3 regions of the Alteromonas macleodii ATCC 27126 genome follow, and region 1 is predicted to be linked to each of the others. Evidence: predicted binding sites of a transcription regulator. Region 1 holds the regulator's gene; each other region holds the start of a gene.
What was found. Region 1 encodes LexA, which represses DNA repair genes until DNA is damaged. Its sites were predicted from a motif close to TACTGTATNNNNATACAGTA; they were not measured.
Positions count from the first base shown of each region.

Region 2: a site for LexA is predicted at 8,095-8,114, ahead of MASE_RS00210 (recombinase RecA). Genes of this name have one in related genera too.
Region 3: a site for LexA is predicted at 5,099-5,118, ahead of MASE_RS18780 (exonuclease domain-containing protein). Genes of this name have one in related genera too.

Region 1 is NC_018632.1:4,536,129-4,546,543, reverse strand. Features, by position in the region: gene MASE_RS19330 (sensor domain-containing diguanylate cyclase) at 62-2,347, shown strand; gene MASE_RS19325 (COG1470 family protein) at 2,520-6,080, shown strand; gene lexA (transcriptional repressor LexA) at 6,193-6,819, shown strand; gene coxB (cytochrome c oxidase subunit II) at 7,402-8,565, shown strand; gene ctaD (cytochrome c oxidase subunit I) at 8,575-10,203, shown strand; gene MASE_RS19305 (cytochrome c oxidase assembly protein) at 10,351-10,415, shown strand, end outside.
Region 2 is NC_018632.1:47,220-57,634, reverse strand. Features, by position in the region: gene MASE_RS00250 (hypothetical protein) at 1-257, opposite strand, end outside; gene radC (RadC family protein) at 350-1,027, opposite strand; gene coaBC (bifunctional phosphopantothenoylcysteine decarboxylase/phosphopantothenate--cysteine ligase CoaBC) at 1,237-2,466, shown strand; gene slmA (nucleoid occlusion factor SlmA) at 2,582-3,169, shown strand; gene MASE_RS00230 (M28 family metallopeptidase) at 3,413-5,050, opposite strand; gene MASE_RS00225 (DUF1820 family protein) at 5,240-5,575, shown strand; gene MASE_RS00220 (DUF885 domain-containing protein) at 5,614-7,365, shown strand; gene MASE_RS00215 (hypothetical protein) at 7,368-7,880, shown strand; gene MASE_RS00210 (recombinase RecA) at 8,128-8,880, shown strand; gene MASE_RS00205 (Y-family DNA polymerase) at 8,880-10,367, shown strand; gene MASE_RS00200 (error-prone DNA polymerase) at 10,404-10,415, shown strand, end outside.
Region 3 is NC_018632.1:4,406,211-4,416,625, reverse strand. Features, by position in the region: gene prmA (50S ribosomal protein L11 methyltransferase) at 1-325, opposite strand, end outside; gene MASE_RS18810 (substrate-binding periplasmic protein) at 617-1,378, shown strand; gene MASE_RS18805 (amidase) at 1,508-3,127, shown strand; gene MASE_RS18800 (high-potential iron-sulfur protein) at 3,226-3,519, opposite strand; gene MASE_RS18795 (flavin reductase family protein) at 3,742-4,371, opposite strand; gene MASE_RS18790 (zinc ribbon domain-containing protein) at 4,364-4,555, opposite strand; gene MASE_RS18785 (hypothetical protein) at 4,742-5,029, shown strand; gene MASE_RS18780 (exonuclease domain-containing protein) at 5,147-7,282, shown strand; gene MASE_RS18775 (TIGR03643 family protein) at 7,385-7,648, shown strand; gene MASE_RS18770 (hypothetical protein) at 7,701-8,141, opposite strand; gene MASE_RS18765 (hypothetical protein) at 8,392-9,336, opposite strand; gene accC (acetyl-CoA carboxylase biotin carboxylase subunit) at 9,691-10,415, opposite strand, start outside.

The DNA.
Region 1 (10,415 bases):
ATTGCGGTACAGCCGGACTGTTACTACTTTTATAAGGGCAAATGAATATGAGCAAGCAGTAGTGGATGATCAAAGCCGGTTAAAGACAATTGATGACTTTATGCTCAATAGCGAAGTGCCGTTAGATCTTGATGATTTAATGATGGTGCTCGCAGAGGCATACAAGGTGCCGATCGCACTCATTGGCGTCGTCGGAGAGTTTGAAGAAACCTTTAAAGCACACTACGGAACCACTCTTTCTAAAGTCACTCGTGAACATGCGTTTTGTAGTCACGTCGTTGAAGAGCGCAAGCAGGTGGTTGTTAGCAACGCGCAAGAAGATCCACGGTTTATGCATAATCCTCTCGTCACCGGAGAACCTCACATTTGTTTCTACGCAGGAACGCCGATCGAGATAAATGATCAGGTAATCGGTGCCGTATGTTTAATTGATACCGTGCCAAGAGAAATAGACGCAAAACACTTAGAAGTTTTAGAGAGAATAGGTGCTTTGGTTAGTCAGCATATTTCGCTTTCAAGAGAACACGAAGCGCTTAAACGCGAGCATGGGCTTATTGAGAAGTCTCCTATTGTGTTGGCAACGTGGCGCTATGATACGTCGTTGAGGCTGGTGTATATCTCGAAAAATAGTGAGCGTGTATTGGGAGTTTCACCCCAAGATTTGCTCACTGGAACGGTGGCATTGAGTGAGGTGCTGTCTGAGGAGGCGGAGGGTGATTTTACCTTTGCTATGCAGGCCCACATGGAAGGTGTTGAAACGCACACCTGCCGTCTTCAGATAAGGACGCCAACGCGTACTATTTGGGTGAGCATGATATCAACGGCAAATTTTCGCGAAGACGGCATGTTGTACTCGGTTCAAGCATTTTTGTTTGACACTAGTGACCAAAAGTATGTGGAAGACAAGCTCAATAAAACCAATCAGCGGATGCGTTTATTACTCGAGGCTTCAGAGTTAGGAACATGGGACTGGAACTTGGCCGCCGATGTTAATCAAGTCAACAAGCGCTGGTGCGACATTGTTGGTCTTGAGTATGAATACTATGACAGTGGCTCCCGCTTTTTTAGACAGCTCATTCATCCCGCGGATTACGTCAAAGTTGAAAAGCAGCTCAACATGCATCTAATTGGTAAGAGCAAAGTCTTTAACACCACATTTCGCATGAAACACACTGATGGCTCTTGGGTTTGGGTTGAAAGTTATGGGAAAACCGTTGAGACAGATGCCCAAGGTAAGCCGGTTCGTATAGCAGGTATTCACAGAGATATAACGCAGCGAATGGAAAGCGAACTGCATGAGAGAAAGAAAACCCAGCTCCTTCAATTTATCAATAAAACCCGGGCATCATATCTCCAAAACAATGACTTGACGATGGCGTGTCAGTCCGTACTGGCTGAACTCATAGATATCTCAGATAGCCAGTTTGCCTTTGTCGGCCAAATGAAAGGAGACGGTAGCTCATCTAGACTTTTCATTCATGCGATTTCTGAAATTGTTTGGGATAACAGTAGCTTTTCTCAATATGCAGAGTACAAAAAACGAAACCTCTACTTTAGCAACTTCGATAACCTTTTTGGAACCTCAATTTTAACGGGAGAAGTTACCATTAGTAATGCGCCAAACAGTCACCCTAATTCCAAAGGTGTTCCGCACGGTCATCCGCGCATTAGCCGATTTTTAGGCCTACCAATAAAAGTGAAAGATAAAGTAGTGGGAATGGTCGGTTTAGCGAATAAGTTTGATACCTACACTGACGAAGATGCTGAGTTTCTACAGCCCTTTTTAGATGCTTTGGCTGGCTTGTTCTACGCAGTAGAGCTTGAGGAAGCCCGAGCCGTTGCTGAAGAGAAGCTTAGGCATTTGGCGATGACTGATTCTTTAACGGGCCTTTATAACCGACGCGCGTTCCTTGACGAGTGCATCTCATTTTCAAAACAACATTGTCGAGGATGTGTTGCTATCGTCGATATTGATCACTTCAAAAAAGTAAACGATACCTACGGTCACGATGCTGGAGATCAGGCGCTTATTGCTGTTGCGAGAAAAATAGCTAAACATAATCAAGCGCCAAATGTCGTGGCTCGATTAGGAGGAGAAGAGTTTGCAATAGTCATGATAGGTGACAAGAAAGAAGAGATCCATAGGCAGCTAGAAGCACTGCGCATTGCTGTTGAAGAAGGAAGGGTGACCTACAAGACAGACACGATGAATTTATCGATCAGCATCGGCGCAACATTTATCAAAGACACCTTTGAGGCGGATTTCAGCGCCCTCTTATCGCTTGCTGACAAGGCGCTGTACAGAGCCAAGGAGCAGGGCAGAAACCAAGTCGTATGGGATGAATAATAATAGTACGTGGCTTCGCCTACATTAAATATAAGCGTATACGCTCAAGGCGCTGTTGCTAGATTGATAAAGTTAAGTTATAAAAAACGAATATTTTGTTAAACTTAATAATTAGGCTTGTTTTGAGCTTTTAACTAAAAAGCCGACATGCCTTTTAAATCAGGGACGATGTATGAAAACTTCGCGCTTGGGTTTTTCTGGCCTTTTTTCTCTTTTAGCTCTAACTGCGTGTGGTGGTGGAGGTGACTCTGATTCTTCTCCACCTACAAACCCACCACCTCCACCTGAGCCGACAGCACTAGAAATTTTATCAAATCCTTTAGATTACTCAGAGTCACGACTAAACTCGGCGGCAACCACCTATGCTGATGCGAACTACAGTGGAGAAACGAAAGTCTCTACTGTGGATATCAGCGCAGTACAAGAGGTTTACATCACGCTCTTTGGTGACCATACAAGTGGCTCACCCTATGTAGATCAATATGATATCTACACCTTCCTAGATGAGAACGGCAACGTTGAAGGTACGACCGAGTGCTATGAATCAGGATCAGTAACATACTCAGGTAAGCTTGATGAAGACATGGGTACAGGAACGATTACTGTAGATTATGATCAGTGCATTCAATATTACGACTCCACTCGGTATGACGGACAATTTTCGCTAGTTATTACTGACGCAGGTGAAAACAGCTCCGAAGTAACGTCTTATTTCACTACTTTGTCTATGCTAGACGGTGGCGTGCGCACAACATTAAAAGGCTACTTAAGTGTTGATTTTCGCTATCGCCCACAAACAGGTACGTTTTATGAAGAGACGAGGCAGTATCTTACTGTCACGCACAATGGTGAAACTTACAAGGTCAGTGGCACATCAGCAGAAGGGGTGACAAACAACACCTTCGTGTCTGAACTTAATGGTTCAATCTACATTGCGTCTAAAGGCAAATTGGACTTTGCATATTCTTCTGATCAGGGCGACCTTCCCTATTCGTCATCTGGCTCGCTGGTCGTAAAAGGAGATAAAACGGCTGGAATTGACGTTATTGATGGCGCAGTTCGCTATGGCGAAGATAACAACGGCGATGATATTTACGATGTAGGTGTATACTTTAATAATCTAACAGCGTTTGCCAGCGGAAATCATACTGGCCTTGCGCTTTCAGATATCGATGCGATATCCGTACCTCCTGTAGTGAATCAGCCTTATTACTATGCCTATGAGACTGTCTATACCACAGATGAAGTCACCGTTGAGCCTGGCTACTATCATGATTCAGATACTCCCGACTCAGAGCTGGTGATTTCGTTTCGCTGGTATGTAAATGGTGTAGTCCTTGACGATGTTAATGGTACCACGCTGCCACCTTACAGCGCAGTCTTCGGTGATGAAGTTAAAGTTACCATGGTGGTGTCAGACGGTATTAACGTTGTCGAATCCCAGCCTACTTTCGTTGAGATCGGCAATTCTCCTATGACGCTCACTGCATCGAATATGCCTGAAGTAGTAACTGCGGGCGGATACGTAGAGTTTACCGTATCGATGAGTGACCCAGACAGAGTTGACGATGACGTCGCGGGAGAGCTTATTTCAGCGCCTCCCGGTGCTTCGTTAAATGCGGAAGGTCTGATGACCTGGAATGTACCTGCGAATCAACTTTTCAACGCTCAAACTTATATGTTTAGTTTCGCTAGCTTAGACGGAACTGAATCCCAACAAACGCTCGAAATCACTTCTTATGCGGACAAGGCCCCGGCTTATGCTCGTACTACTGTGATGACACCAATTTATAATCACGGCTTTGCTATTGCTTCGACCAATGGTGTAAGTGAACTTATCACGGTAAATGCTCGCAACGTGGGCGCATTTTCGCTAGAAGGCAATACGCTTAAAAATACCTATGTGTATCCGTATAAACTGCCAACTAAAGGCGAAATTAGAAGCGTGCATACCCAAGATGTTGATGGTGACAATAATGATGAAATCTACCTTCTTACTCAACAGGGATTGTCTGTAATAAAAGACCGCGAAAGTAACGCAGAAGCGGTGTTTATTATTGAAGATAGTATTATTTCTGGCTTATTTTACGACATCAATGGTGACGGAGTTGATGAAGTTGCTTATTTATATGGGAGCGAATATTACAATGCGACTTCTATTGCCATTGTAGATGTTCGCACAGGTGAGCAGTTGCAACAGTACGATATTGACGGCGTCAATAACCTTTCTTTTGGTAACGTAGATGATGACGCATCGATAGAAATGGTAACGAACAATGGTTATGTATTTGATATCGAAAGCGGTGCCAACCAATGGCTATACGGTAGCGGGTTCAGCGACGCATTTGTTGTGCTGGGTGATATGAATAACGATGGTGTAGATGAAATCATCGGTGCCGATAGTTGGAATGATATCTCAATCTACTCAGCAGTATCGAAAAGCAGTTTGGCAACGGCGGAACATGGTGACATTTGTGATATCGCCTATAGTAAAGAAAGCCCAGCTACAGAAGGAATAGTGGTTGTCTCCGAGTGTCAGTGGGGACAAGTTAGAGGTTTTGCATTAGAAGCGGGACAAATCTCTGAGCAGTGGGCTCTTAACCACAACACTTACAGTGGCATGTCACTTCTCATTGACGATTTAGACAATGACAATGTGGACGACATTATTTGGACTGGTGAGAACCAAATTTTAGTAGCGCAACAAGATGCCAACGGTGAATATGCCTTGTCAGATATAAAAGGTGCGCCGCGCGCGAGTAGATATCATGCCGCGGGTTGGGCACCTTATGGCGATAATGATGAAAGAGCCGTCTTTGTTAGCGATACAAGTAGTTACGAATCATCTATTCAGATTTTATCGGTAGATAAAGAGGATAACTTTGCGATAAGTGCTGAGGTTGGCGAAGATGTCTATAACTATAGCAAACCGGTCGTTACAGACTACAACAATGACGGTGTGGGTGAGTTACTAATAGGGGCACTGGATTATAGTTCGTCGTTTAATGTCGTGAGACTTACAGATAACGCTATTCAGTGGACACTGAACAATAATCAGAATAGTGAAATTTCGTTTATTGAAGCCATTGACGTAAATAACGATAGTTACGCCGATGCAGTTATTATTGAGAACAATCGACTTAAAGCGTTTGATATCGAGAATCAGGTGCTTATCGACTCAATCATTAACGATTTTTCAATTAATGCGCTTGCTGCCTCTGAAAAAGACGGTGTGCATTATTTTGCTGTTGGGGGCTATAGTTCGCTCAAGCTCTATAAAATGCAGGATGGTGAATTTGTTGGATTGAATGAATTGGAAACCAATTGTGACCAATTGCTCACGGTAAATTTTGATAGTGATAGCGAACTTGAATTTGCGTGTTTAAATAGAAACTACAACACCATCAATGTTTATGACGTGGCGAGCGATGCATTAGAACTCAAAGACGCTATAGCACCGTCATTCTACCCTCAGTATATAGCGGCTGTTCCAACGACGTCGTCTAATCAGTCGATTCTCGCTATCTACCAGCCTAACGAGAATGACTATTCGTACAATTATTATGACAGCATCGCATATCGCGTGGTTGAGGTTGATAATAAAGGCAATGTGGTGTGGCAAAGCCCTGGACTTGGGCTCGATAATGTTGAAGGCATGCGCACACGTCAAAATAGTGATGGGGAGCTGGAGTTACAAATTAGTAACCCGAACATGGCTCTTCTCGTAAAATAAGAGGAAAGCACTTGTCGTAGGCTATTGCAGATCGCAAAAGACGCGGCAAGTGCTTGTTATTTAGTTTTAGGTGTATATACTTACAGGAACTGTATGAACAGACAGGTCTTTTATGCGCCCACTCACAGCTCGACAAACCGAAGTTTTAGAACTTATTAAAACAACCATGTTAGAAACGGGAATGCCGCCTACTCGTGCGGAAATAGCCCGTCAGCTTGGCTTTCGTTCTGCTAATGCAGCAGAGGAACATTTGAAAGCATTGGCGCGTAAAGGCGTGATTGAAATTTTGCCTGGTACGTCTCGTGGCATTAAGCTCAATATCCCTCTTGATAACGACGCACAAGAAGAAGAAGGCCTACCGTTAATTGGGCGTGTTGCAGCCGGTGAGCCGATCTTGGCGCAAGAGCATGTTGAATCGCACTACAAAGTCGATCCTGCACTGTTTCAACCCCATGCCGACTTTTTGCTACGCGTTAACGGTATGAGCATGAAAGACATTGGTATTTTAGACGGTGATCTTCTCGCTGTTCATCGCACCACTGATGTACACAACGGTCAGGTGGTTGTGGCGCGTGTCGATGAAGACGTCACCGTAAAGCGTCTAGAGAAACGCGGGCGTGAAGTATTGCTTCATGCTGAGAATGATGAGTTTGCACCAATAAAAGTTGATTTGGCGACTGAACATTTTGCGATAGAAGGCATTGCGGTGGGTGTGATCAGAAACGCTGACTGGATGTAGTATTTTAGCTTGTTTGTATAAAAGCGGCGCGTTAGCCGCTTTTTTTATGTCTTTTGTTCCTGTTTTTTTCTTCAATCTGCCAACTTAGGTTTTATCCTGCCCAGCAAACCTGTTGGTTTTCTGCGCGCTTATTTTTATCATTACTCACGTTATTCTTTCTATGAATGCTTCAAGTATTTTCCATTTTTTATTTTGAATTTTGTTTGAAATCGACATTGAGTAATCGATTACTTATTGATTTCTTAACTAGTTAGTCGAGCATTTACTTTAACCCCGTGTTCAAAATGCCTGTTTGATTCCAAGGGCATCTCACAGCAATGGCTTTCTCTTTTTGCACGTGAAATCCCCCGCGACCATTTTAGTAAATGATTAAAAATTAACCACTTCGTTAAATTTTTAATAGAAAAGACTAGACGGCACGACATTATTGCGCAATTCTTATACAGAGATTAACAAAATAATAACAATGACTCTAAATTTGTTTTACAAGTTGAGGTTATGGGTCAATCGTTCGCAAACCATTTGGTAGGGCATCGCGCAAATTAATCAGCGTCTTTGACCACGCCATTACGGAGGTGCTGAGTGAAACAACTAACGACCGTTTTCGCAAAATGGTGTTCTAGTATACCAATTTTGCTTTTTTCCCCTTTGCTTTTTGCGCAAGAAGCAAGCGAAGAAGCCTCTTCGCTTAATTTGAGACGCGGTGCTACCGACATCAGTGGGCAGGTATACGACCTCCATATGTTGATGTTCTTCATTTGTGTAGGTATCGCGGTTGTAGTTTTTGGCGTGATGTTCGCCTCAATGTATCTACATAGAAAGTCCCGTGGCGCCAAGCCAGCGAATTTTCACGAAAACGTGAAGGTCGAAATTGCTTGGACCGTTATTCCTTTCCTTATTCTTATCTTCATGGCGGTACCCGCAGCGAATACTCTAATTGCTATGGAAGACACGTCTGAGCCTGACATGACGGTGTTAGTAACAGGCTCTCAATGGAAATGGCATTACAAGTACATGGATAGCGATGTAGAGTTTTATTCTTTACTCGCCACTCAGCGCGAGCAAATAGAGAACAAATTCCAGAAAACAGATAACTACCTGCTGGAAGTTGACCGTCCCTTGGTTATTCCTACTGGGAAAAAAGTACGCTTTCTTATTACCTCTGACGACGTTATCCACTCTTGGTGGGTTCCTGACTTTGCCGTGAAAAAAGATGCCAACCCCGGCTTTATTAACGAGTCTTGGGCCAAGGTGAATGAGCCGGGTATTTATCGCGGACAATGCGCAGAGCTTTGTGGTAAAGACCATGGCTATATGCCGGTTGTGGTAATTGCTAAAGAACCCGCCGAGTTTGAAAAGTGGATGGGCGAACAAGAAGAGATTGTTCGTAAAGCAAAAGAAGAAGAGCAGCGTCTACTTTCTATGAATATGTCTATGGATGAACTGATGAAAGAGGGCGAGCGAGTATACAACGCAACGTGCGCTGCTTGCCATATGCCAAATGGTGAAGGTTTACCTGGCGTGTTCCCGGCATTAAAAGGCAGCAAGATGGCACTAGAAGATCAGCAAGGTCACATTGACATCGTGCTGCATGGAAAGTCAGGAACAGCCATGCAAGCGTTTGGAAAAATGCTGAGTCTTAAGGAAATTGCCGCCGTAGTCACTTACGAGCGAAATGCCTGGGGCAATAAAACTGGCGATATGGTTCAAGCCAAAGATGTAAACGCAGTGGCAAACGGAAACTAGGAGCAGACAATGAGCAAAGCAACTGAAGTTATTTCGCCAGATACCTCTGCGCCTCATGACGGTCACCTACATGATGACCATGAACACCACGATCATATTCCTAAAGGGATAACGCGTTGGTTGTTTACCACTAACCATAAAGACATAGGCACACTTTACCTGTGGTTTGCCTTTATTATGTTTTTAGTTGGTGGTGCGATGGCCATGGTGATCCGCGCTGAACTATTCCAACCCGGTCTACAAATTGTAGAGCCAAACTTCTTTAACCAAATGACTACGGTACACGGGCTTATCATGGTATTTGGTGCAGTAATGCCAGCCTTTACTGGGCTCGCAAACTGGCTTATTCCCATGATGATCGGCGCCCCTGACATGGCGTTACCGCGCATGAATAACTGGAGCTTCTGGATTTTACCAGGTGCCTTTCTCATTCTATTGAGCTCGCTCTTTATGGAAGGCGGCGGCCCTGCTTTTGGATGGACTTTCTACGCGCCCCTTTCAACGACTTACAGTGGCGATTCGACAGCGTTGTTTGTGTTCTCTGTTCACATCATGGGTATTTCATCCATTATGGGTGCGATTAACGTGATTGTGACCATCTTTAATATGCGTGCGCCAGGCATGACCTGGATGAAAATGCCGCTGTTTGTATGGACGTGGCTTATCACGGCATTCTTGCTGATTGCGGTAATGCCAGTGCTCGCCGGTGCGGTTACCATGGTGTTAACTGATAAGTTCTTTGGCACGAGCTTTTTTGATGCTGCTGGTGGCGGCGACCCGGTTATGTTCCAGCATATTTTCTGGTTCTTCGGGCACCCTGAAGTGTACATTATGATCTTGCCCGCTTTCGGCATTATCTCGCAAATTGTTCCTACCTTCTCTCGAAAGCAGCTGTTTGGATACGCGTCTATGGTTTACGCCACGGCGTCGATTGCGCTGCTCTCTTTTGTTGTGTGGGCTCACCATATGTTCACCACGGGCATGCCGGTGTACATGGAAATGTTTTTCATGTTTGCCACCATGCTTATCTCGGTGCCTACTGGCGTAAAAGTGTTTAACTGGGTAGCGACCATGTGGCGCGGCTCACTGAGCTTTGAAATGCCAATGATGTTCGCTATTGCCTTTATTGTGCTGTTCACCATTGGTGGGTTGTCAGGGCTAATGTTGGCGATCACGCCCGTGGACTTCCAATATCACGACACTTACTTCGTTGTAGCCCATTTCCACTATGTACTGGTAACTGGCGCGGTCTTTTCCATCATGGCTGCGGTGTATTACTGGTTGCCTAAATGGACGGGAAAAATGTATGACACAGCTTTAGCTAAATGGCATTTCTGGTGCTCACTGGTATCGGTCAATGTGTTGTTCTTCCCTATGCACTTTGTGGGTTTGGCTGGTATGCCACGCCGTATTCCTGACTATGCATTGCAGTTCGCTGATTTTAATAAATGGATAAGCCTGGGTGGTTTTGCATTCGGTTTATCTCAGCTCATCTTTCTTGCCCTGCTTATCAAGGCATGCAAAAAGCAAGGTGAGCCGGTATCAGCGCAAGTTTGGGACGGCGCAGAAGGATTGGAATGGGAAATTCCATCACCCGCTCCTTATCACACGTTTGAAACGCCACCTGTCGTTAAGTAACGGTAGGTGGAGTTGTGAATAGGTCATTCCTTTCAACCGGCAAAAGCCGATGGGAATGACATTCACACATTGCAGGTGGTGAGGGAGATAAACGACTAAACAAGCGTTTACCAACCTTCATCTATGGATTTACCCGGAGGTCACGTGATGTCACAGCAAAGCGCAAACAACAAGATGGTTATTAAACTTGTTGCTATTGTCATTGGCATGTT
Region 2 (10,415 bases), 160 kb from region 1:
ACGCACACACCATCAACGATTTGGTCGTCACCTTCACAAGTAGGTTGACCTGGAGTAGTGCCGCCATTTCCTGGTGCATCAGCAGAGTTGTTGTTTACAACACCCGCAACGATACCCGCAACAACAACACCAGACGCGATCATACCGCCGCTTACGCCGCCGATGCCAGTAGTACCACTACCACCTTCACCGTCTTGTGCGTTAACGCCTGCAACCATAGTTGCAGCTGCAAATAATGCAATGATTGACTTCTTCATAACAGTCCTTTAATAAAATAACCCACTAAATCCTATGCTAAATCATTTTCAACCATTTGACTAGATTATAATCGACAAATGACTTAGATTTCTTATCTTAACAAGCCTCGCTGTGCGAATGAAACAGTTTCTTTATCACCAACCACAAAATGATCTAAAACTGGCACATCGATCGACGCCATTGCGCTTTTGATCTCTGCGGTTAATCTTATATCCGCATGACTAGGCTCAGCAACGCCTGAAGGATGATTATGAACCAAAATGATCGCGGCTGCATTATCGATCATTACTTGTTTGATCAATTCTCTTGGATAGACCGCTGCACTGTTTATCGTACCGTTAAACATAGTGCGAAAAGCAATAAGCTGATGTTGGCTATCAAGCATTAAAAGCGCGAACTTCTCACGTTCACAGTCTCTTAGCTTTGCCTGTAGATAACGTTTAGTATCATCTACATTATTAAAAACGTCCTGACGCTTCAGCTTTATTTCCAAATTGCGTTTAAATATTTCAAAGCCCGCCTGAAACTGCGCATACTTGCACGGTCCAACTCCCGTTATTTTGGCAAACCGTTCTTTCGTTGCTGTTACCACACCCCGTAAGCAGCCTAGCTCGTTGAGAAGTTCATGTGCAACAGACACAGCGCTTTTTCCTTTCACACCTTTTCCCAGCAAGACAGCGATGAGTTCAGCATCACTTAAGCTTTCAGCCCCGTGCTGCAATAATTTTTCTCTTGGCCTTTCATTCTTTGGCCATACTTTTATCGACATTCATCTAGCCCGACTATTCTATAAAAGGTTGTTTATAGATGAATGGTGACAAAGAAACGACTGTATAAAAGGCGGGTTTATTATTGATTTTTGACACCTGTAGGCACTGTTTACATGCCACTGTCGAAACAAGACCTACTTTCGTTCAGCTATCCGATTTTTTGTCACCATGGTAGGCTAACGCTAATTTCGAGATTTTGTGTTCTTCTATGTCTATTGCTAATAAAAATATTTTGCTAGGTGTTACTGGCGGGATTGCCGCTTATAAAGCACCTGATCTTGTGCGCAAGCTTACTGCGTTAGGCGCAAACGTGCGTGTGGTTCTAACAGACTCTGCCGCAGAGTTCGTTAGTTCATTATCACTTCAGGCTGTGTCAGGAAATCCAGTGCATCGCCAGCTGCTTGATCCTGCTGCTGAAGCCGCAATGGGGCATATTGAATTGGCAAAGTGGGCTGATATCCTACTTGTTGCCCCCGCAACCGCAAACACCATTGCTAAGCTTGCTCACGGTATGGCAGATGACTTGCTGACTACACTGTACCTTGCAACAACAGCGAAACTCTTTATTGCTCCTGCCATGAATCAACAAATGTGGAAAGCGGTAGCAACAAAGCGCAACATCGATATTTTAAAAGAGCACGGCGTAACCTTTATTGGCCCGGCAAGTGGTGAACAAGCCTGTGGCGATGTGGGTTCAGGTCGAATGGTTGAGCCTGTTGATATTGCCAATGTAATAAATGACGCAGAGAGAGACGCTTTATCCCTTTCTTCGTCGCTAAAGGCGTTATCGGGAAAGAATATTACGATAACAGCGGGACCAACCAGAGAGCCTTTGGACCCTGTACGATATATTTCAAATCACAGCTCAGGAAAGATGGGGTTTGCCATCGCTCAGGCAGCAGCACTCGCGGGGGCAAATGTAACCTTAGTGGCAGGTCCTGTGTCGCTTGAAACGCCCGAACGCTGTGACCGTATTAATGTCACTACCGCAGATGAAATGCTTAATACTTGTCAAACGCTTAAAGCCTCCACAGATATATTTATTAGTACGGCTGCTGTAGCAGATTACAAGGCCGTGAGCGTTGCCGACAATAAAATTAAGAAAACCGGTGATGAGTTAACACTTACTTTTGTTAAAAACCCTGATATTCTAGCAACCATATCCACCAGCCAAGACAGACCATTTTGTGTGGGCTTTGCGGCCGAAAGCCAAAATGTAGAAGATTATGCGCGTTCGAAGCTAGCCAAAAAGAAGCTAGACATGATTGCGGCTAACGATATTACTGCCGAGGGTCTGGGGTTTAACAGTGATAAAAATGCACTGCACGTAATATGGCAAGATGGTGATAAACGATTACCTGCAACCAGTAAAAGCGAGTTAGCGGGTCAATTACTTGCACTTATTGCAGAGCGCTACGCTTTAAACAATAAAAACTAACAGATGCTTATTAAGTGTCGATAATAAAAACGATAAATATAAACGCTTTGGTGTAAGCCAACTTAACATGGAGCCCGAGTTGCTATAACTCGGTAGCGGAGGAAATACTTTCGTCATGCCTGCTGTCAAAAAAACAAATCGCAGAGCTCAAATTCTGCAAGCACTTGCTGGAATGTTAGAAACCAGCCCAGGTCAACGTATCACTACTGCTAAATTAGCGGAAAAAGTGGGAGTGTCTGAAGCGGCACTTTACCGTCACTTTCCAAGTAAAGCGCGAATGTTTGAAGGGCTTATCGAGTTTATTGAAGAAACACTTTTCACGCGCATCAATAAGATTGTGAATGAAGAGAAAGACTCGCTTACGCGTTGTCAGCTTATTCTTCATCTTATTTTGGGCTTTGCTGAGAAGAACCCGGGTATTACTCGAATATTAAATGGTGATGCGTTAATGGGTGAACAAGACCGGTTGCGCGCGCGCATAGCAAAGCTTTTCGAGCGTTTAGAAACGCAGCTTAAACAAGTGCTAAGAGAGCGCAAGCTACGCGAAGGTAAAACCCTTTCTGCAGATGAAGCGATTATCGCCAACATGATGATTTGCTATACCGATGGCCGTATTAATGGCTTTATCCGCAGTGGATTTACGCGTAAGCCAACTGAGCAGTTCAATGAACAATGGGCTGCTTTCAAGCAAATGTTTGTTTAGAACCCAATTAAGTTACGACTAAGGCGCTTTCAAGCGCCTTTTTTCTTGCTTGTTCCCATCCTATATTGCATTGACACCTTTCAAAATTAATGTGAAAAGTGTGATGAAATCAAATAGCTGCCGAGCTCAGCCCTCAGCGTTCCAACATGCACATAATTCATTATTTCAGTCACTGTCCGTAAGCTACAGGCACAAAAAAAGCAGCATAAAAATGCTGCTTTTTAATGTTTAATAAATATGGACTTACTTGCTAAACGTGTTTCCAAAGAAATCGCCGTCGTTCCACTTAGGCTTGTTCTTTTGGTTTGCTAGTGTCCAACCAATTTGCGCGTTAACCTTGGTGAAAGTCTCTGCCGCATTCCAGTTGAATGGCTGGTTAATGTCGTCGCTAGGCTTATGGTAGTGCGTAGATAAGAACTGACCAAACACCTTGCTGCCATCTACGTTAGGATCTTTAGACTTCAGACCCGGCACCATAAACACTGAAGGCACACCTTGCTTTACAAACGCATAGTGATCTGAGCGAGTGAATAACGCTTGCTCAGGCCATGGGTCAGGGCTTAGTTCAATGTTGGCATTCGCCGCCGCTTTTTCCACTGACTCTTGCAAATCACTGTGGTTCGCGCCAAACGCAATAACGTCTGCAAACTCGTAAGTCAAAATTGGCATATCTAGATTTACGTTCGCCACCATTGAAGTAACCGGTACAGTTGGATTACGAGCAAAATAGTCTGCACCTAGCAGGCCCTTCTCTTCACCCGTTACCGATACGAACAGAATTGAGCGCTTTGGCTTTTCTTCCATTTCGCTAAACAGGCGTGCAGTTTCTAACATCACTGACGTACCAGACGCATTGTCCATGGCGCCATTGTTAATGTTGTCTTTCTTTACGGTCTTGGCAAAACCAATATGGTCAGAGTGAGCAGAGAAAACCACATACTCGTTTTTAAGCTCTGGGTCAGAACCTTCAAGTACACCCACAACATTTGGGCTAGTGATGGTGTCGTGTACGCTCGTCTTACTGATATCAACCACACCGTTTAACGCAAAGCCTTGCGGTACTTTGTCGGCTTCAAGCTGTGCATAAACGTCATCAAGGCTCTTTTCTGCGCCTTCAAATAACTTACGCGCAGCGCCTTCACTCATGTAAGCGCCACCTTTAAGCTGAGAAAAGCTGTTTGCAGGCTGACCACTGTCGTCTAACCATGCCATACGCGGCGTATGGATGTAGTTCAAACGGCTTTGATAAGGGCGTACCTTTTCATTTTTAGGCGTTGTGATAGTGATCATGCCAATAGCGCCATTGTCTACCGCATACTTTTGCTTTTGATAGCCAGACGCAAAGTGAGCGCCCTCTTCTGATGGAAAGTCGCTTGGCTTACCAGCAAGCGCTACAACAACCTTACCTTTTACATCTAAGTCTTTGTAATCGTTGTGAGATAGCTCATCAGCCACAATGCCGTAGCCCACAAAGACCATTTCACCTTTTACATTAGCCTCAGTGCTAAGCAAGCTCGGGCTAGCTAGATATTCTTTCGGGTAGTCAAAATCGACGGTTTCGCCGTTTTGCGTGAAAGTAAACTTGGGAGACTCTTGAACCAGATTCGCTTTGCGAAACGCTACGTTTTGCATGTAGCCGTCTGTACCCGCTGGCTTCAAACCATATTTAGCAAATTCGGTCGCAATATATAGCGCCGCAATTTCATGGCCACGAGAGCCCGTGTCACGACCTTCAAGCAAATCATCTGCTAGGAAAAACAGGTGCGATTTGATTCGCTGTGTATCAGGGTTAAAAGCATTGTCTGTCGATGCGTGGTTATGGGCAGTAGCAGCAAAGGTCATTGCTGTCATTGCACTACCTATAAGGAGTTTTTTTATCATTCTAATTTCACCATATAACTAAGTGTGCATCATGGTAACGCAGTTAATAGGCGGAATACCATTAAACTGCTTACGTTTACCATGTGTTTCCTACCGTTGCTCGCATTTTATGAGCAAGGTAAAATTGCCAGTCGCATGCCGGCTCAGCTTCCGGGTGTTTTTATATTTTTTTAGTGAAGAGCAGCATCTATGTCAAAAGACGACATTCTTTACCGCGTTCAGTTCATCAGCAACGGTGAGCGCTATGAGTTATACGTGAAAAGCCTTATGCAGGGCGCTTTGTTTGGCTTTATCGAGATAGGTGACTTTGTGTGGGATACTCACACAAGTGTTGTTGTAGACCCTAGTCATGAAAGATTGAAAACCGAATTTTCTGAAGTAACAAAAACTTATGTACCGATACACAACATTTTGCGCATTGACGCCGTAAATAAAAAAGGTTCAGCCAAAATTACTAAATTAGAAAATAAATCTGATAAAGTAACTGCTTTCCCTAGTCCAATATATACACCAACGAAAGAGTAACCGCCGGGTCATTCCGGTGAAGGTTGCCGGAGACCCTTATGTATCGCTATGTTTTAGCAGCATTATTATTTATTTGCAGCGTTAGCTCATCTGCAAAGGACCTTAACGATGAAAGCTTGTATCAACTACTTGATGACATTTGGCAATACGAGCTTTCGGTTTCCCCGCTTCTAGCTTCTCGCGAAGGCGATACTTCACTCGCTCACGTATTACCAGACAACTCACCCAAAGCCCTGAAAGCGCAAAATGAACAATGGCGTACTTTTCAAAAGGCCTTAAGTCAGTATAAAAAAGAAGACATCTCTACTGATGCTTATATTGCCTTGCTGATGCAACAATATCGTTTAGCTAACTATGTGGACGAATATACGTATCGCGCGTATTTAGTGCCTATCAATTCAGAATATGGCTTTCACGGTGCAATGGCCTCGCTTCCTAATTTATCCACCTTTAAGCGCGTAGAAGATTATCAGGCCTACATTAGCCGCCTAAATGCGCTTAAGCCTTATTTTGACCAACAAATTGCGTATATGAAACAGGCGCTAAAAGAAGGCTACACGCAGCCTAAAGTCGTGCTGAAAGGGTTTGAGAACTCGGTGGCGTCATACATTGTTGAAAATGCCGAGGACAGTGGCTTTTATTCTCCATTTACCCGCTTTCCAGAGTACTTTACTGCCGAGCAAAAATCAGCGCTAACGGAGCAAGGCAAGGCTGCCATAACCAGCAGCGTATTGCCTGCGTATCAAATGTTCTACGACTTCATGGTAGATGAATACATTCCTAATGCCCGTGAAGATATTGCCGCGAATAACTGGCCTGATGGCGTTGCGTATTACGCCAATAGAGCCAAGCATTACACCACCACGGATATGACGCCTCAGGAAATCCATGATTTAGGGTTGTCTGAAGTAAAACGCATTCGCGCGCAAATGCGGCAAATTGTGGATGAGCTTGGCTTTGATGGCGACATTAACGACTTCATTGCGTTTTTACGCGAAGACCCGCAATTCTATGCCACCAGCGCTGAAGATTTACTAAAAGAGGCGTCGTTCATTGCAAAGAAAATGGACGCAAAGCTTCCTTCGCTCTTTGAGTATCTGCCAAGAACGCCTTACGGTGTAGCGCCTGTACCAGACGCTATCGCGCCCAAATATACAACGGGCCGTTACATTCATCCTAGCCGCGATGATCAGCCAGGATATTACTGGGTAAACACGTATGCCCTCGATAAGCGCCCTTTGTATGCATTGCCTGCACTGACCTTGCACGAAGCAGTGCCTGGCCACCATCTTCAAATATCGTTGGCAGCAGAGCTTGAAGACTTACCTATGGTACGTCGTAACACCTATATTTCAGCGTTTGGTGAAGGCTGGGGTCTGTACTCTGAGTTCTTAGGTATTGAAGCAGGTATTTATGAAACGCCGTACGACAACTTCGGTCGTTTAAGCTACGAAATGTGGCGAGCATGTCGTTTGGTTGTGGATACCGGTATGCACACGATGGGCTGGAGCCGTCAACAAGCGGTTGATTATATGATGGAAAATACCGCGCTTTCAGAGCACAACGTAAATACTGAAATAGACCGCTATATCTCTTGGCCAGCGCAAGCCTTGTCTTACAAGATTGGTGAAATCAAAATTAAAGGCCTTCGCAAGAAAGCAGAAGAAGCGTTAGGAGAGCGTTTTGACGTGCGCAAATTCCACCGTGCCGTGTTAGAAAACGGCTCAGTTCCACTGTTTATCTTGGAGCAAAATATCAACACGTTTATAGAAGAACAAAAGGCACAGTAAACATGATCGTTGCATTTGGTGTTATTGGATTACTTATCCTGTTTTTAATTTACTTTGTGCTGCGAGCGCAGAACTTACAGAAAGAGCTGGCGCTGTTGCGCCACTCAAATAAGCAGACCAGTAATAAGGTTACGTATGCTTACCGCAACCTTGTTCTTGTTACAGATGCGTTGGAAAAAAACCTTACTGCTCGTATTGAAAGTGCCTATAAAAGTCGCCTTATCGACCAAACTCAATACAATGCGCTGCACCCACTTATGCGCAACTTTTCAACTATTGTCATGACCTGTTGTGAAAAAGGAATGTCATTTGAGGAATCGTTAAATAAAGTGCTGCTTAATGAAGAAGTGACGCTTGAGGAAATTCGTGAAGTGGTAAAGGCTCTACCTAGCAACGTTCGCATGGTGTGGGCAAAAAATACCGCAGATGGATTTATTGCTTTTTGCCAAACCGTTACAGCAACAGTAAGCGGCACGACAGCAAAGGCTCAAAAAGAACTATCATCTGAAGAGTAACATTTTACTCTGTGTCTCTCGTTAGCGCTGATGCAGCGCTAACTGTACAACAGGGTCGCCCGCTTTGCTATGTAGTAAGGTCAGCGACCCTAGCCATGTTCCTACACTTTTAAAAGTTTAATCTTTTTACCTTTCCAAACTAATCAGTAAGTTAGCGCTTAAAACAACAAGCCAAAAACCTTTTGTCTTGAAAAGGGTTATTGCTGCACTATAATACTGTATAAAAATACAGTTTATTTTGAGTGCCATGAATAAATCGTTATCCGTGCTTAATAACCACCCGCATATTTGGCGGGCCAGAGATCAGAGACAAAGTGAAACCAAGTTTTCACTGGGTTTTCCGCGTCTGGATAAAGCACTTAACGGTGGCGTTACATCTACAGGTCTTGTCCGTATCTCTTCGTTAACCGGCATGGGTGAACTTTCACTCTTTAAACAGGTTATATGCCAACACCGTACGCATAAGCTGGTGGTATTTATTAACCCTCCCGGGCTACTACAGTCGCCGTGGTTAGAAAACTTGGGGCTTAAAGCGCAACAAGTGCTGGTAGTAAAACCAAGTTCTGAACAAGAGTCTTTGTGGGCAGCAGAGCAATGTTTAAAAAGTACGGCTTGCCATTGCGTAGTGCTGTGGAGTAATGCTGTAAATCAAAAAGAAGCGCGACGCCTGCAGGTAGCGGCAACGCATAATGATGCGCTGTGCTTGCTGTATACTCCACCGCAACAGCAGGCCTCACAGTTAGGTTACCCAAAGGCTAACATGGGGAGCGATTCACAAGCCAACCTGACGAATGAAAGCGACAGTGCATTACCCATTACTTTGGATATCGCGCTAAAGGGTAAACCCCACGCTTTGGCGGTGAACATACGCAAGCAGCGTCATGGGTGGCCCAAAGATAACATTGTTATTTCCCATCGGTGGACCCCCGACAATCACGCCATTAAATGGGCCATGGCACACAACACGCTTTCCGATCAGGCATTACACTCTGTGAGCTAATGATGCTGTGGGCTTATATTTACTGCTATCAACTAACTTTAGACAGCCATATCAAAGCGGCTAGAAGTAAGCGTGCACATAGCCAATTGCCGAAGCACGAAACTAACAACCAGTATTCAGCGTTAGCGTCGAATACTCCCGTTGCAGTGTACTGCAGTAAAACAAACAAAATTACGCAGTGTAATGATATTGCGAAAAAAGAAGGCATTGAAATTGGGCATGGGCTAGCCCAAGCAGCGGCGTTATGCCCTTACGTGCATATTCTGCCTTTCAGTGAAGAAGCCGAAAAGCATATGCTGACGCAGTTAGCCCATCGGCTTTATCCACTGGCTTCTGATATCGTATTAGACAACCACATTCACTCAAATAGTTTCAGCGGTCTGGCAGTAAGGCTAGATAACCTAACTCATTACTATGGCGGTCATAAGCCACTGTGGAAAACTTTAACCCAAGCTCTGGCAGAAGCAGATATTCGTTATCATTTTGCTAGCGCATGGACAATTGAGGCCGCAAAAGTATTAGCGCTTCATAAATTTAATACCCACTTACATACACCCGATGACATAAAAAAAGCGCTAAGTACGTGCCCGCTTTCTATTACGGCTCTATCCCCTAAAGTCATTGACTCGTTGGCAAGGGTGGGCGTTTCCTGCGTACAACAGCTACTGGCCATGCCGGTACAAGAACTGGGTCGGCGCTTTGATAATAACACTATTATGTATCTTACTGCGTTAAGGGGAGAAACCTTTCCACGCGTTACGTTATTTAGGCCTTTGGAGCACTTCGATAACTTTATCTTATTGCCTTTTGATATTGAAAACACGCAGCATCTAACCCCTTTTGTCACCCAACAGTTTGAGCATTTGTCTCACTATTTACGGGCAAGAAACTTATATACATCCAGCATCAGTGTACATATTCATTTCAGAGAAGCACCTGTAATGGATATTAATATACGTTCGGCACTGCCTCAGTCCTCAGTACAAAGTTGGCTGCCCTTGTTTAGTCTTAAAACTGAGAATCTGGTGTTGCCTGAGCCAGCCACAGCCATTGCGCTTACCTGTCAGCAATTTGAAGAAATGGATACGCAGAATGGCGACTTTTTTAGCGACAGATTTAACGATATTGCACAAAAGCAATTAATTGGGCGCTTAAACGCGAAGCTAGGCGATAACAGTACGTTTCAACCTCGCGCTGCCGACAGCCATCAGTTTGAATATATGACAGTGACAGAGTCGAGCACCGGTAACTGTGCCGGTAATTACGCTTATAGCAGTGACATTACGCCCACCTTCACCTTTGATGTACCTAAACCGCTTATTCAGGCTACCCAAATTTGCTTTGGCCCCGTGCGATTACACAGCGAGTGGTGGCATGACAGCCCAACAAAGCGCGATTATTTCATCGCCCAAACTGAGCAATGCGTAAGGCTTTTAGTGTTTAAAGATGAAGAGAGCCGCTGGTGGGTGCAGGGCCTTTTTTGCTAGCGGTATGCGGTTAAAGAAAAAGGTAAAGGCAATATCATGAAATACAGT
Region 3 (10,415 bases), 130 kb from region 1:
CAAATTGCATGGGATGGAAGTTATCCATCCACTCTCGCTCCCAGTCTTTGTCTTCAAGTGGCTCAAGCTTATATTTAAAATCAGGGCCTAAGACTTTGGCTTTACCCAAGCGCTGAAGGATGCTTTTCATATCGGCATCAGCTTCAAATAAGCCGACGACTTGTGTATCGGGCCACAGTAACACTTCACCCGGCTTGGGCTCGTACATAGGGGTGTCTTTCGCATCCACATAGGTCACTGCTTGTGAGCCGTTGGCCGTTAGCATGTCGCCTATTGATTCTGCATGTTCAGAGGAGGTATTAATTCGAAGTTGTAGCCAAGCCATAGTTATCGTTCATTGAGACCTTTGCGCTTTATTGTACCTTTGCTTGGCAGTAAACAAAATGCAGGCAAGCGAAAAGCTTTCAGTAAATGAGAACGCGATGCTTACAGAGGCATGATCAAATCTAACCACTTTGGTTTTCAACAGGCTCTCACGTACTCAATAAAACTTGGCTGCTCAATTGATTACGTAAGCCTCGAGAAAAACTAACCTTTTGTCGACTGGTGAAATTCTAATATAAGTTTATATTATGAGAAGGGTATCGTTTAATTTATAGTCTGGTTCATCTGTTGTATGCGCGCACTTTTATCTGCTGTTTGTTTACTGTGTTTTATCATACCGCTTAGCGCGAAAGAGCTAGATGTGGTTGTAGGCTGGAACAAGCCTCCATACGTTATTTCACAAGAGCACACCGGCTTTGAAGTTGACTTGGTGCGGGCGATCCTTGCTGAAATGGGATATGGATTGTCGCCTATTTATGTTCCTTTCGGGCGTACGGCAAGGTTATTAAAAGATGACGCCGTTGACATTGGACTTACCCTTAATCCTGCACACACAGTCGATCAAAGCATTTTATCTGAGCCATATATTATCTATCAGAACGTCGTGGTAACACGGGCAGACAGAGAACTGACGATAGACAGTATCGACGATTTGAAAGGTAAAAGCGTCATTGCTTTTCAAACCGCTCAATCGGTATTAGGTGAGGACTTTGGGCGAACTCTCGCATCGCAAACTACCTATATAGAAATGGCACGACAAGATCGTCAAGTGGACATGCTGATGCGCGGCAGTGTCGATGTTGCCATTCTCGATAGAAATATTTTCAACTACTTCAAATCTGCAAACAGTGCTTATGCCGAAGACGCAACCGTCTTTCATGAGCTTTTTCCTATATCGCCTTACAGTGCTGCAATCCCCGACCCAGCGCTTAGAGCCAAGTTTAACGCCACCCTTCGGCTATTTATTGAAGATGGGCGGTATCAGTTACTGCTTGATGAATATAAGCTCGATAACCTCCTTCATAAGCTTCCCGTTGCGGAAACGGCAAAATAATTCTTAGACAGTGAACTATTTCTGATTCAACGTATAAGAAACTAACATTACGTTACCTTCTATTGCCGTCAAACGCTGCATAATAAGAAGGAGTAACAGGCGCTAGGATCATACGTTAAGGAAAGGTTTATGTTGAAACAGGGTTTTTTGCTGGCCGTAGTCGTGCTATGCACTGCATGCGTGTCTCAAGCAAATCATACAGATAAGATTGAGCAATGGTTAGATAAGCCTGCTCACGTTCAGGCGCAAGCTATTGCGAGTGGCGACACGACATCTGCTGAGCTCGTTAGCGGTTATCTTGCGCGAATCGAACGGCTAGATGAAAAGGTAAATAGCGTCTTAGCGTTGAATCCTAACGCGCTGACCGAAGCGAAGGCCATCGATAAACAACTAGCGAATGGCGAGACGCTCGGCCCTCTGGCAGGTATTCCCGTACTGCTAAAAGATAATATAGAAAGTGCAGAGATGCCCACCACAGCCGGCTCAATGGCGCTTATTACTAATGACACTGGTCGCGATGCGCCTATCGTAGAAAAACTGAAAGCGGCAGGGGCAATTATTTTGGGTAAAACCAATTTGTCTGAATGGGCAAACTTTCGATCTGAATCCTCTATCAGCGGCTGGAGTGCAGTTGGAGGGCTTACCCGAAACCCCCATATGCTATCAAGAAGTGCTTGTGGCTCGTCATCGGGCTCGGGCGCTGCCATGTCGCTTCGCCTCGCGTCACTTGCCGTGGGCACCGAAACCAATGGCTCTATTATTTGTCCGGCATCCATAAACGGGGTAGTCGGCTTTAAACCAACCGTGGGCTTGCTTTCCAGAACTCACATAGTGCCTATTTCTTTCAGTCAGGACACCGCAGGACCAATGACGTCTAACGTTCAAGACGCCTGGCTAATGACGGCAATCATGGCGGGCCCTGATGCAAGCGATAACGCGACACTAGATGCTGAGTCTCACCGCCCTTCTATGCCAACATCTTCAATGCTGGCTACAGATTTAAAAGGCAAGCGTATTGGTGTGGTTAGGTACCGCCAAGGCGATAACCCTCATGTACTGGCTGTTTATGAAAAGGCGTTGAACCAGCTTAAAGCATCGGGCGCGACGCTGGTGGACATCAGTGACTTCTCTCAGCCAGATTCATTTTGGGCAGACTCCTATAATGTTCTGCTGAGTGAGTTCCATCATAGTATTAACGAATACTTGTCGGGGTCTCCAGCAGAGCTTCCTGCAAGGAACTTGTCTGAGCTTATCGATTTCAATAACAAAACAGAGCGCGAGTTAGCGTTATTCAATCAAGACATTTTCGAAAAATCGCTCGCGTCGGCAGCCATTGACAGCGAAAAGTATCAAAATGCACTGCGCCTTATTCAAGACACGGCGGGCAAAAATGGTATTGATACGTTATTAGCAAAGCACAATGTTGATGTACTAGTTGCGCCCTCAAACAGCCCTTCTTTTTTAATAGACGGCGTATATGGTGACCATTCGCCAGTCGGTTTTATCGGTATCGGGTATTTGGCCGCAATTGCAGGATATCCGCATCTCACAGTGCCCGCTGGACAGGTGAAAGATCTTCCTGTGGGAATTAGCTTTATTGGTGGAAAGTGGCAAGACGAAAGCGTGTTGAAAATAGGTAGAGTCTTTGAAGCAAAACACGGCTTCTTCATTAAGCCTGGCCTTCTGCCTACACGTTTTGACAACCCAGCGCTAAAAGGTATCGAAGACGGAATTGACGTAGTTCGCTAGCGGGAAATGAGGATACATAATCGTATTTCGCCTCAACAGAAACGAAAAAAGCCCTTGGTTTAACTCAAGGGCTTTTGAACGTCTTTTCTTTCGATTGGTTAGCCAGGCTTTTTCACCCAAGCGCTACACCAGCCATCAGCGTTAACAAGCTTATTAGGGAAAATGTTACAAGGGCGGTGTTGTTCGCCATCGGCGCCCTGCACATACATGCAGTTTGCGCATTTTGCACCTTCAACAGTTGACGACGGTGTGTAGTTCAGTGCTTTTGCAGTAGGGTCATCAGCGCTCAATTGTTCTTGAGCCTGAGCACGTAACGCTACACCACCTAATGTAAGACCGATAACTGTCGAGCCAGAAAGCTTTAAAAAGTCACGGCGATTTACAGATTTCATAACATTCTCCTTAAGAGATAGAAACGATAATGATTCTTTTTTATTCAGTGCCTTAAACGCAAAAACCTGCCCAAAGAGGCAGGTTTTGTTTCATGTTTAAATACTATCTCTTTTTGAAAAAAGATCGAACGAAATGTCGCATTTTCGCTTGATCCAGATTAAATAAACTTCAGAGTTACAACCTTAAGTATTGAATGTAAGACCGTTGGACAGTTTATTAGTTCACTTCACGGTTAACTTTACATCGGGCTTTGCATACGCAAATTGCGCAATTCGTTGTGTGCTGTGGTAGCTGTCTAGGCCTGAGATACAGGCCGTTTGCGCTTGTTCTATATCTGCATAGCCGTCTGAATCTATTATTTGCTCAGGAACGTAGAGCTCCTGGATTTCGCCGATAACCATTTCGGTTTCATTAAGCAAAGTAAAATGCTGTGCTACTTTTAAGCCCATTTTAATTTCACTTTCTTTGACATACGGCGCACTGAAGGACTCACTGATCTGCGCGGTTAAACCAACGGCTTCAAATTCACTTTCATCTGGCGCATAGCGGGCTGATGTTTGGTGGGCTTTGTCGACCCAGTCAACAGCCACGTGATTTAGCGTATAAAAGCCCTGCTGTTTTATATTGCTCAACGTATCTCGCGTGACGGTATGAGGACGCATGATCATGCCAATGAGAGGCGGGTTTGCACCGACATGAACAATAGAGCTCACTATAGCCAAATTGTTTGTAACGCCGTTTGTTGTACCCACCAAAGTCGCCGATTTAAAACCAGACAAACTATTAATTAGGTTTGCGCGGTAGCGCTGTGCAAGGGCGTCTATATCACCGCGGGTAAACTGCTTAGTCATTCTCTCTTTCTGCCTCTATCTGAATGTCATCACCGTGCTGATAAGCAGTAAGTTCAATGGGCTGACAACACACTTGGCAGTCGAGCACCTGTACTTGGCCAACATCGTTAATTTCATCTATTTCAACATCATTTGGGGCCATACAGTAAGGACAGGAAAAGCTCATGGAACGAGTTAAACTCATATTTAAATGCCTTTGTAATCACTAATGCTATTTGTTACGTAATGCAAAGACGAGTGGATTTTCTTTTAGACACGCCCTTTGTATCTGATTTTAAGAGAAAAGGGCAAGACTGCCATTTGACGCTTATGAGTAATCAGAAAACTGGGTGCACAAATAATAGATGTGATAGACGAAAAAGGTGGCCTTGTGGCAAATAAAGTTGGTCAATGCCCGTGCTGTAATAGAGAAACTCGCCTTACTTACCATCATCTTATTCCGCGAAAAATGCACAGGCGTACCTATTTTAAAAAGCACTTTAGCAAAGCGGAGCTTCAGGACGGCATTTACATTTGCAGACAATGTCACAGCGGTATACATCGATTTTATGATGAGATGACGTTAGCCAAACACTACTTCAATTTGCAGCGTTTATTGGCAGATGCGCAGCTTTCTTCGTTCTTTCATTGGGTGTCTAAACAGCGCGTACGCGTGTAAAAGTACACGCTGTGCACTATTGGCAGCAGATGTGATACCCAATCGCGGAGGATTTAATTTGATTCGCGTGGCTGTATAAATATACACTGCTGGTGTTTTCATAGCCAAAGATACCTCATGCGAAAAGATTTACCGCCACGTTATTACCTTACACACTTTCACGAGTTCCTTGGGTTCTTTGAGGGTGCTAGCAGGGCGCTTCTAAGTGACGAAGCCACTGACTTTGTTAGGCGTTTTAAAGCGTTAGACGATGACAAACAGTGTATTGTTGTGCGCGCTGCAAATCGCAAGTATGCAGTGATTGACAGGACGCAGTTCAATTATAGCGAAATCGCTGTGCCACAAGAGCAAATAGATTGGCTTACCGACAACGGCTGGTTTGGTGACCTTACCCACGCTTCGCTTAATGACATCGCTGGTGTCTTGACCAAAGATGCTCTGCTTGAGCTACTTGCTGAATACGGCAGTATTCAGGGGCTCGCATCTCTCACCAAGCCTAAACTCGTGACGTTGCTTAATGAACATATCGAAGCTAGAGGCTGGCCAGAGCGTTTTTCGCTAGATAACTACTTAGTGTGCTTGTTCGACGATGCACTTCGCTATTTGCTGTTTATCTATTTTGGTAACACCAAAAGCCGCCTAAATCAGTTTTCTATGCGCGATTTAGGCGTAATGAGAACCCGTTCTGATTCCGTAACGGATACGGCGCGTTTTGAAACTAAAAGCGACGCCCAAGCGTCATGGTTTTACGCCAACCATTACAGCCAGTTAGCTTTTTATAACGATGATATGTTGCTTACCATTGCCGAAGGTGAACTGCCCATTACAGAAGGTGTGTCGGCCTGTTTTTATCGCGACCAGTTTCTCTATGCACTAGGTCTAAAAGTGCTGATGTTTGATAGAGCGAAAGGGCTAGAAGTATTGAAAGCGGCGCAAAGCGATAAGGCCAAAGAAAAGTGGTTAAGAGAGAGCTACAAGGACGGAAATGAAAATAGTGTTAAACAGACCCTTGAAGAGATAATTGATAATCCGCAATCGGATACGCTGTTAGCATTTGCAGAAGATTTCTATGCCCGTAAATACCACAAAAAACGCACCAGCACGGTTACCGACATGCTTCGCAATGCTAGCCGTACACTGGATATTGACGTAAGCCAAAATCAACAGGTTGAGCGTGGTGTGCTGGCGCATTATGCAAGGCACGGCATTGAAGGCTGGCGCACGGAAAACCGATTGTGGCGCAGTTTGTTCGGCCTTACCTTTTGGAGGCAACTTTACGAAGAAGACACGCTGGTTACGGAGTTTGATCGCAGGCCGTTATCGCTTAAACAGAATAACTTTTACGCCAAGTTTGAACACAGTATTGAAGCGTTGTTACAGGCGCTTGATAGCAAACAAAAACTGCGTTTTCATATTCACAAAATGGCCACGATGCACTATGGCAAAGTGAATAGCCTGTTTATGTGGTCTAGTCATTTGCTTACGCCTATAGAAGCGCTAATTGAGCATGGTTCGCTAGATTCGATTTATGCTTTACTTCGCATGATGTGCAAAGACTTTGAGAGCCTCCGAGATGGCTTCCCCGATATCATGGTATTTGACGGCGCACTTCGCTTTGAAGAAATCAAAGCGCCTGGCGATCAGCTTCGCCGAAATCAGCTGGTTTCAATTCAACGTTTGCAGCAAGCTGGATTTGACGTTGCGGTAACAACAGTGAAATGGATACGCGACCCAGCACAGCCTTATGTTGTGGTAGATATAGAGACCACTGGAGGAAACAGCAGCTACAACCGGATTACCGAAATAGGTATGGTAAAACTTGTGGGTGGGAAAGAGGTAGACAGGTTTCAAACCCTGTTAAATCCGCAGCGCCGAATTCCTAGCAACATTACCCGCCTTACTGGAATTTCGGATGACATGGTGGCAGATGCTCCGCTTTTTGCTGAAGTAGCGGAGCACGTGGCAAATTTCACCGAAGACGCTGTGTTCGTTGCTCACAACGTAAACTTTGACTACGGGTTCATTAAGCAAGAGTTTGCAAGACTAGAGCAAAGTTTCAGGCGACCCAAAATGTGTACCGTTCGCGAAATGCGTCGCACCTATCCTGGGCTGCCTTCTTACTCGCTGGCAAACTTAACAAAGCATTTTCACATAGAAATGGAGCAGCATCACCGCGCACTGAGCGATGCGAAAGCCGCCGCCGAGTTGTTGAAGCTAGCGTTTGAAAAAGACGATGAGCAAGTGAGCGTTTAAGTCGGCCACTAATTGTTTGGAACTTTAGCGTAGTTGAACTGAACAAAATGAGCCGAAAATAAGTATGTAGTGGGGTTAAACACGCATATTGAGATGTAAGAAATGGCATTAACTGAAGAACAAGAATCACGTGTAATTGAAATGGCGTGGGAAGACCGTACGCCTTTCGAGGCAATAGAGCGTTTATACGGGCTGCCTGAAAAAGATGTGATAAAGCTTATGCGTAAAAATCTCAAACAGAAAACCTTCAAGAACTGGCGAGAGCGCGTGTCGGGTAGAAAAACCAAACATGCCAGCCTGCGCCCTGATGGTGTGGACAGAGGATACTGCCCCTCTCAGTACAAATTTAAAGGCGCTAATAAGTAGCGTGTAGAAACCTTTCCTATAGAAGCGGAACTGCCTTACGTTGTCGCTGCCTTTATTTTTTGGGAGGCGAAATAGTAGTAATCGGCAAAAGAAACGCAGTCAACTGCTGACGCATGGGGGTAGGAAAAACGACCGTGTTTTCTGATTGCAGAATACTCTTAGCGTGGCGAACCTGACGCAATAGATTTTGATAGGTGTCGTTATTTTGCTGAATCGCTTCTACCTTGTTCATGACAAGCTCAATGAACTCTGCAGGAGAAACGTCTGTATGTTGTTTGATCTCAAACGCCAGTGCCTTTAGCACGTAGGCTTCCCACTCCTTTCTATAACTGTCTTTCAGCCGTTCCGGGTAAAGCGTTAAGTCAGATATATCTTGCGCTAAGTCTACGATATCGAGAGGATCATCAAAAAGGACGCGAAACGCAAGCAGCGCTTCATCGGAGAGTCGGGAAATGGGAAGTTTTTCTTTGAACTGAGCGTAACGGCTGGGCACAAGAACACCTTCAAATTACGATTATTAGAGTTAAACAGTACGAGCTTTAGCGCTTCATTAGACTAAAGTTTAATAAACTCAACTTTAAGTTTAAAGCTCAAGAGATTAAAAATACGTAATCTGCGGCAATTGAACTCACAATGGCGACAAGCCGTAACTTATTATGCACTGTTAAAGTGTGTACGCGTTCTTGCTGTTTGGCCCATCGTTTGATGGGCCTTTTTTATGTGGAGTAGGCGCTTCGTTTCATTCAACTATCGAAGGAGAGTTTTACTCCTGCCAGTAATCGACTGACGCTATCTACCACATCAGCTCTTATAAACCATTCAACATCATGCTTCTCAGATAGCACGCCACTAAATTCCAGAGAGCCGCCGTGACCTGTTCCTAGAAAGTCTTCAATTAATTCAGCGCGCTCACCAAAACTACTGTCTATATAGGAATAGTAAGCAAAATATTCGATAGGATATGATGTGTTAAAAGCGCTTGCAGCGAATTCACCGCTGGTGCCCACTACAACTTTCGCAGCACTTTCATCAGTACGCTGCACTAATTCAATGAACGCGGTATCTTGTTCATTAATACGTAATCGATATTCTGCCCGGGCAAACGTACCGTTCAGCATTCTTTCAAAACTGGCTTCGTAGCTATGTCGTTGTCCCATCTTGGCCGAATATTCAATTTCGAAATACTCATCCTCTCCGCCAATATTAAAGGCTTCAGATGCTTCAGCATTTGCAAGTTGACCAACGACTATTTCAATGGCGGTGTCGTTTTGCAATTGCTTCACGTGACGTACTCCCGTTATCCAACCATCTTTCGACAAGCCGGTGGAAGAAACACGCCCTTTGTAAGTTGGAATAACACCTAACTCAGTTTTCCCCGAACCGGTTTCATGCCTTAAGTACAGACGCCTTGCGTAGAGATAATCAGTGTTGTCGCTGCCGAATGTATTGTGACTTGATGAAAAGTCATCGCCAGTCACCACAAAGCTGTTTACTGACCACGCAGAAGTGATGGCAAGAGAGGGATAGTAACGCAGTCGATATTGTTCGCGGCTCGGGCGGTTGGAACGATTATCGTAACGAACCTGAATATCTAGCTTCTGTGAGAAGGTGGGCGCTATTTGTTCTGCCTGCGCGTTAGTTCCTGCAATGGCTATCAGCGGTAAAATAAACAAAAAAGGATTTCGCACCTGTTTAACCCTAAACAACATGATTAAGTAGTTTATACATTAAATCTAATTACTTAGCGCAACGAATAGCGGTTTAAGGAAAAAAATACAAAAAAAAGCCGGCAGGGATGCCGGCAATAAGTGGAGTGGGACTCCAATGAGGGTAAAACACACAAAAGCATTAAAACTCAGGGAGATGTCTTAAAACTTGTATGCAGTATAGAACCAGTTTTTAAATAGGAAAATCGTTAAAAATTGATTGTAGTAATCGGAAAATTAGAATGTGCTGAATAGCGAATAGCGAATAGCGAATAGCGAATAGCGAAGAAAGAAAATTGGGCTACACAAAAAACAGCGTGTAGCCCAAAGGGGGGATTAGGCTAAACCTAGCTTCTTCTCTAGGTAGTGGATGTTGGTTCCACCCGCGAAGAAGTTTTCATCGGCCATAATGGCTCGCTGAAGAGGGATATTCGTTTTAATTCCTTCAACCACAATCTCTTCAAGGGCGTGGCGCATACGAGCAATCGCTTCGTCGCGGCTTTCACCATAAGTGATAAGCTTACCAATCATTGAGTCGTAGTAAGGAGGCACGTGGTAGCCCGCGTAAATATGCGACTCCCAACGAATACCTAAACCACCTGGCGCATGGAACATATCAATAGGACCAGGGCTAGGAATGAAGGTTTGTGGATCTTCTGCGTTAATTCGACATTCAATAGCGTGGCCACGAATTTGAATTTGCGACTGATCAATTGATAGTGGCTGACCGGCTGCAATGCGAAGCTGCTCTTTAATAAGGTCAACGCCTGTGATCATTTCAGATACTGGGTGCTCTACCTGAATACGGGTATTCATTTCAATGAAATAGAATTCGCCGTTTTCATATAGGAACTCGAATGTACCTGCTCCGCGGTAGCCAATTTCAATACAGGCTCTGCGGCAGCGATCGCCAATCTTGGTGCGCATTTGCTCAGAAATACCCGGTGCAGGCGCTTCTTCAACCACTTTTTGGTGGCGACGTTGCATTGAACAGTCACGCTCACCTAAGTGAATGGCGTTACCTTGGCCATCGGCTAATACCTGAATTTCAACGTGACGTG